Regions from separate parts of the Vreelandella venusta genome, predicted to be linked through region 2. Evidence: predicted binding sites of a transcription regulator. Region 2 holds the regulator's gene; each other region holds the start of a gene.

What was found. Region 2 encodes FNR, which switches genes on or off when oxygen is low (the NO sensors DNR and NnrR bind a similar motif). Its sites were predicted from a motif close to TTGATNTANATCAA; they were not measured.
Region 1: ccoM (cytochrome c oxidase subunit CcoM) is a predicted target of FNR. The motif match lies at 1,459-1,472, and genes of this name have one in related genera.
Region 3: dsrO (sulfate reduction electron transfer complex DsrMKJOP subunit DsrO) is a predicted target of FNR. The motif match lies at 1,119-1,132, and genes of this name have one in related genera.

What each region holds. Positions count from the first base shown of each region.
Region 1 is NZ_CP065135.1:2,414,621-2,416,885, forward strand. It holds gene IR195_RS11650 (GGDEF domain-containing protein) at 1-429, opposite strand, end outside; gene IR195_RS11655 (hypothetical protein) at 528-1,040, opposite strand; gene ccoM (cytochrome c oxidase subunit CcoM) at 1,223-1,348, opposite strand; gene IR195_RS11660 (FKBP-type peptidyl-prolyl cis-trans isomerase) at 1,496-2,014, opposite strand; gene IR195_RS11665 (AmpG family muropeptide MFS transporter) at 2,133-2,265, shown strand, end outside.
Region 2 is NZ_CP065135.1:3,471,139-3,473,403, forward strand. It holds gene hemN (oxygen-independent coproporphyrinogen III oxidase) at 1-901, shown strand, start outside; gene fnr (fumarate/nitrate reduction transcriptional regulator Fnr) at 960-1,712, shown strand; gene ttcA (tRNA 2-thiocytidine(32) synthetase TtcA) at 1,699-2,265, opposite strand, start outside.
Region 3 is NZ_CP065135.1:3,082,412-3,084,676, reverse strand. It holds gene nrfD (NrfD/PsrC family molybdoenzyme membrane anchor subunit) at 1-256, opposite strand, end outside; gene dsrO (sulfate reduction electron transfer complex DsrMKJOP subunit DsrO) at 240-1,016, opposite strand; gene IR195_RS14495 (XRE family transcriptional regulator) at 1,272-1,544, opposite strand; gene purE (5-(carboxyamino)imidazole ribonucleotide mutase) at 1,763-2,265, shown strand, end outside.

The DNA.
Region 1 (2,265 bases), 1.1 Mb from region 2:
TTCAGAAAACTCGTTAATTGCCATACCGCGTAGGTCGAGCTGGCTCATCTCAATGCTCGTTAAACAGCCAATTGGGCCCAACAGTTCAGCCGCGGCATCAAACGGTGTCACGGAAGTTTCTTTAAGGCGCTCAGTTAGTAGATTTAAGGTTTGTAAACTCGACTGGGTACAGCTATACCTTTGACGATACACCTCAACATCAATTAATCCATAGGCAAGATCGAGATTAAGTTTAACCGCTTGTCGCTGCTCATCATCCAAGGGCTGCCCGCTTAACAAATGTTGCTGGGCAAGCTGTAAATATCCCCGTGACCGGGTAGCTAGCTGCTGCCCTGTCAAATTGCCCGTCTGGCTGAAGTAAGCCTGTATTTCTGGGTATACCCAGCGCGCCTCATAAACAATAATCACCATTAATGCCATAAAACTCATAAGGCTCAATGATAACCACGTTACATAGCGACGCTTCCTAGTTAAAGGAGCGGGCACTGGCAATGGCACAGCAGGTGGAGAAGGCGGCGGCTCAATGATCACCAACGGGCCTCAATACTTCGAATCATCCATATCCAGTCGTTGAATTCACGTAGGCTCTTGATATCACGCTGATCATTATAAGCCTGATCAACCAGTCGCAATGGCCCCCGAGAACGCAATGTCAGTGGCTCTCCATCCTCTGCCGTGACCATTAACCACTTCGGATCATCCCAGCCACCTAACGTCACTTCGTAACCATCCCATGTCGTAAAGTGCAATGCGGGAGGAACTTCGCCAAACTGGTTTATGAGAAAGCGACGAAATTCAAGCCCATGCATTTCTACTTCTCGGCCTTGAAAAGGATCAAATACTGGCGAGTTAACCGTAGATTGTTGGCGCAACTCGTTAAGCGCGAGTGCAGTGTGTTTTTCACCATTAATGACGTTTAATGCGTGAGCATAGACCGGCACTGATAGCCAGCTAAGTAATAGTAGAATACAGGCAACACTTGCTTTGGGATAATGATGAGCGCAACAGCGTATGGCAACGATTGAACTAGCAGCATTCATGGCAAATGGCTTCCTTGCGGTACAATGCCTTATTGTACAACCAGGTACTTTACCAGACGATTAACTCGAATACTCGAAAACATAGTTTTAATTAATAAAAAAGCCGACCCAAATGGGTCGGCAACAGGAAGCTCGCTGTTAAAAGCAAACTCCCTCCCCTGACGACTGTCACCATAACGGCGTTAATGCTTTTTGCGCTCATCCTTACGGAGATGGTCGCGCACGATAAAGCCTACCCAACCAATCATAAAAGCAATCATTAACGCGACAGTAACTAGACCAAAAATAACAGCATCATCCCAATACATGGTGATCCCCTCCTGCCGTGATGTATGACGCCATCCTAGTGCGTTAATCGCGGCAGGAAGCTGACCTGGGTCAAGCTTTTCAGCGGGGTTATTTGCGGCCCATCAGGAACTTGATATGGGTCATTTTTTAGCGCTCAACACTAACCGTTAAAGCACTTTTCGATCTTCTACTTTGCTGTGCTCGGTTCCCGGCGGTAGAGGATGGCCTTTAGCCAGCTCTGCGCGAGTTGCTTCACGCACCTCCAGCACGTTGACTTGGTAGCGAAGCGTATGGCCTGCCAGCGGATGATTTGTATCGACCGTTACCATGTCCCCATCAATACTCATCACCGTGACAATTTGCGGGCCTGCTTCACCTTCTGTTTGGAAACGGCTACCGGGTTCAAGCGCTGCGCTGCCAAACGATGCACGACTCACCTGTTGCACCAAGTCTTCATTACGGATGCCATAGGCATCAGCAGGTGCCAGCGTGACACGCAGCTCATCTCCAGCAGCTTTATCTTCTAGCGCGCTCTCTAAACCAGGCAAAATATTATCGTGCCCATGAAGGTACTCTAAGGGCTTATCACGCGCATTGGAGTCATCTAATACGCGGGTACTGCCATCGCTAAGCACATCGCTTAACACGTAGTGTAAAGTGACTACTTGATGGGCTGTAATCGACATTGAAAACTCCTCTCCGGTAAGCTATCGGCTTTGTCATGGATATCAGGCCTAGTTTACCACTGAGCAGTTTTTAGCGGGCCTCGATGCAGACGTTTTCTTTCCTGGAGTGTTAACCAATATGCCCACCCCAACTCCCCAGCGCAGCTGGCTGGATGCGCTTGGTATTTACTGTCGTGCGCCTGTCATCACCATGCTGTTTCTAGGTTTTTCTGCAGGCTTACCTTTTTTGCTGGTGTTTTCCACGTTGTCTG
Region 2 (2,265 bases):
CCACCTACAGTCTCTCGGCTTTAATCGACTAAGCCTTGGCGTACAGGATTTAAATCTGCAGGTACAAAAAGCTATCAACCGCGTACAGCCCCGGGTACTCACCGAAACCTTGATGGAAGAAGCACACCGTCTTGGTTTTCGTTCACTCAATCTTGATTTGATTTATGGGCTGCCATTTCAAACCGAAAAAAGTTTTGCCGAGACGCTAAGCCAAGTTATCGAACTTAACCCGGCACGGCTGTCGGTATTTAATTATGCGCACATGCCCACTCGCTTTGCACCGCAGCGGCGTATTAACGAAACCGACCTCCCCAGCGCTGATGAAAAGCTGGCTATTTTGCACACCACCATAGAAATGCTGACTAACGCAGGCTATGTGCATATTGGCATGGATCACTTTGCACGACCTGACGATAGCCTAGCGATTGCACAGCGCAACGGTTCCTTACAACGCAATTTCCAGGGCTACTCCAGCCATGCACAGTGCGATTTAGTTGGCTTAGGCGTATCCGCCATATCACGGATTGACGACGTTTACGCACAAAACCCGACTCAGCTTGATCAATATGAAGCAGCCTTAGATAAAGGTAAGCTGGCAACCATCAAAGGATTAAGGTTAAATAAGGATGACCTAATACGAAGAGACGTGATTGAACGGCTAATGTGCGACATGTACATTGATCTTGCGGACGTTGGAAAGCGTTGGCACATCGATGCTAGTGATTATTTTTCCACCGCAATTGAGCAATTGAAGACAGCTGAGCAAGACGGCTTGATCACTCGCCATCAGCAAGTTATTAGCGCCACTCCCACTGGACGGCTGCTGATTCGCCATTTGGCGATGGCCTTTGATGCTCACCTAGCTGACCAGCCTATTCAGCGCTACTCTAAAATTGTATAAGCTTGTTGAGACGTCTTGCCTCTGGGCCTATGATGGCTAACGAGAAAGGGAGACCTATATGCCACAACCCGCCAGCCAACGACGCTCACTGCTGCAAGAGGCGCGCTGTCAGACCTGTAGCCTAAGCTCGCTGTGTCTGCCGCTTGCCTTAGAGCTTGAGGACATGAGCCAGTTTGATGCCATCATTCGCCGCCGCTCACCACTCAAAAAAGGCGAGCCCCTGTTTCGCCAGGGTGATCACTTCACCAGTGTGTATGCTGTCCGCTCAGGTAGCCTGAAACAAGTGACCAGTGAAGGTAACGGCAATGATCAGCTGACCAATTTCTACCTTCCCAGCGAACTAGTGGGATTGGACGGAATTGATGAAGAGCACTACCCCGGTAGCGTCATTGCCCTGGAAACCACCACAGTGTGTGAAATCCCATTTGACCGCCTGGACCTACTTTCCGAAGAACTGCCCGAACTACGTGGCCAGCTTTATCGGAGTATGAGCAAAGAATTGCGAGATGACCGACGCATGATGCGCTTGCTATCGCGCAAGACGGCCGATCAACGACTAGCCAGCTTTTTAGTCACCCTTTCAGACCGTTTTCGTCGACGTGGATACTCGCCTTATAGCTTCAGACTCTCCATGTCCCGCGCCGACATCGGCAATTACTTAGGCTTGGCAGTAGAAACGGTCAGCCGTATTCTTAGCCGCTTTCAACAGCAAGAGGTGGTAGCTGTTTCAGGGCGCGAGGTTAATATTTTAGATATGCGCCGCCTCATCACGCTAGCTGAAGAGGAAGAGCAGTCGGCTAGTCCACGCTAAGCGCCTGAATACGCCCTTCCATCAACGCCGCTTGTTTGGCTTCAAGGCCAGCAAAGTCAAATAAACGGCGGTCTGCTAGCTGGGAAGGCGCTACATTGGTCACCGCTTTAAACATGCTTTCTAGGCGTCCTGGATGTTTTTTATCCCACTCAGCCAACATATCTTTGACCACTTGGCGCTGGAGATTGGGCTGAGAGCCACATAAGTTACAGGGAATAATGGGGAATTCCATTAGCCGAGAAAACTCTGCAATATCAGCCTCTTTGCAGTAGGCAAGGGGGCGAATGACAATATTTTTGCCATCGTCAGATAAAAGCTTGGGAGGCATTGCTTTCAAAGTGCCACCGAAGAACATGTTAAGGAATAACGTTTCTAAAATATCTTCGCGATGATGCCCTAGAGCAATTTTCGTTGCTCCAATTTCCTCAGCAAACCCATAGAGCGAGCCACGCCTGAGTCGAGAACAAAGTGCGCAGGTCGTTTTTCCTTCTGGGGTTTTCTCTTTCACCACCGAGTAGGTATCACGCTCTAGAATGTGGTATTCAACCCCCAC
Region 3 (2,265 bases), 390 kb from region 2:
AGGCGTAGAAATGCCAAAAGCGCAGTGGCTGATGTAGATCTGCCAATAAGGCCACCGGCGCGACTAACGTTGTGCTGACGCAGGCGATCATTGCCAGACGTGCTGTAGGCAACCAGGATTGCTTGCCAAACACCAGTGCGGGCGCTGCCAGCCAAAGGCTGGCGTAGGAGACCGCAATCATAAAAAAGTACTGCACTGCCCAGGGATACCAGGCGATGTCATAGCGTGGGGCGAGTAGTTCAATGGTGGAATTCATAGCCCATCTCCTGGCCGTGTGGGTCGAGCACTTCAAGCGCCACGGGTTCTGCCACGGGGCGCGTAGTGAATCGTTCGTCCATACCTAAATAGAACACTTGGGGAAGGGTGTTTTTTTCTGGCTGAAGCACCATGAGCGCGTCGCGATGCTCGTTGATCAGACGGCTGATTTGGCTGTCTGGATTGCGCATGTCGCCAATAATGCGGGCACCACCCACACAGCTTTCAACGCAGGCAGGCAGTAGCCCTGCTTCTAAACGGTGAGCACAGAAGGTGCATTTGTCGGCAGTTTGAGTGCGTTCGTTAATAAAACGGGCATCGTAGGGGCAGGCGTTGACGCAGTAAGCACAGCCGACGCAGCGGTCACTATCGACGACAACGATGCCATCCTGCTGTTGATAGGTCGCCTCAACGGGACAAACCGGCACACAGGGCGGATTTTCGCAGTGGTTACATAGCCGCGGCAGCATAAACGTTGCCAGTTCACCACTTTCTTGGTGTTGCACTTCGTATTGAGAGACAGTGGTTCGAAACTGGCCAAGCGGTGCAGCATTCTCGATATGGCACGACACCGTGCAGGCTTGGCAGCCGATGCATTGGCGAAGGTCGATTAGCATGCCGTAGCGTTTGCTAGGGTCGCCCTCGCGGCGGGCAGGCTGCTGATTAATGCCAGCTTGAGCAAGACTGGATAGCGGCACTAGCGCAGCGCCCGCGCTTAGTCGGGCCAATTGGCCTAGCAACGACCGACGAACGGCGTCCATAACGCCTCCTTAGCTGATAAAGATGTTGCTGTAGAAACAAGTCGTTGTTTCACAGCGAGTGATCTGGATACGCTAAGGTTACGCCTTTGGTATTATAAAAAGTTGATATGTGTCAATGGGTTAGCGAGAGTTTCTTAATGCTCCCTTAATCCTGGAACGCTAATTGGCTGTTTTGAAACAAAAACAGGCCTGCCCAGCGGGCAAGCCTGTTAGCAAACAAAGGGGATGAATGATTACGTTAGGTAGCAACTATTGCTATGGCGTCTCCAGCTCTAACGTGCGACGCAAGACATTGAGTTCATCAATATCTAGGTGCTCTAGCCTTCCGGCGAGCAGGTCGCTGATCTTTTGTACTGGAAGCCCCGCCCGGCGGGCTATTTCGCGGCTTCCCAGATCTGATACGGCGATCAGGCGGGTAATGATACGCATAAGGCGCGTACGTTTTTCTAAATCCCTGACATCGAGGTCAGGGCTGCTTCGCGGAGGATCTAGCGTTTCTGCGTGAGCAGTTGAGTATGCCGTACTCATGGGACTCCATCAGTCTGAAATGACAAACACACAATGCCGCCAAGTCGCGCGCTTTTCAATGCTACTTTGATTAAAATTTCGATCTATTTACAAACGCGCTCTAAGCGACTAGCTCTGGTAGACTATGCGCCTTCTAATTTCCTGGTGAGCCGCTTGCGGCACACGGCACATTAAACGCTTGATTGCTTTAGTAGGCCCTTTGGCCGAGGAGTTTTTGCATGTCGAACAGCGCACCCAAAGTGGGCGTGATCATGGGGTCGAAATCTGATTGGCCCGTCATGGAACACGCGGTGGCGATGTTAGAGCGGCTGGGCGTCCCTTATGAGACCCGCGTCGTCTCCGCTCATCGTACCCCTGACTTGTTGTTTGACTATGCTAAAAGTGCCGCTGAACGTGGCTTGCAAGTAATTGTGGCGGGAGCGGGCGGTGCTGCCCATTTGCCCGGCATGGTGGCTTCTCAAACGGCGTTGCCAGTGCTGGGCGTGCCAGTGGAATCCAAAGCGCTTAAAGGCTTGGATTCATTGCTTTCAATTGCGCAGATGCCCGGTGGCATCGCTGTTGGCACACTGGCGATTGGTAAAGCAGGCGCGACCAATGCAGGCTTGTTGGCAGCACAGATTGTCGGTTTGCATGACACCAGCGTGCGTGAAGCGGTTGAGGCTTTCCGCGCTGAGCAAACCCAAATGGTGCTGGATAACCCAGACCCTCGCCCCGATGCGGA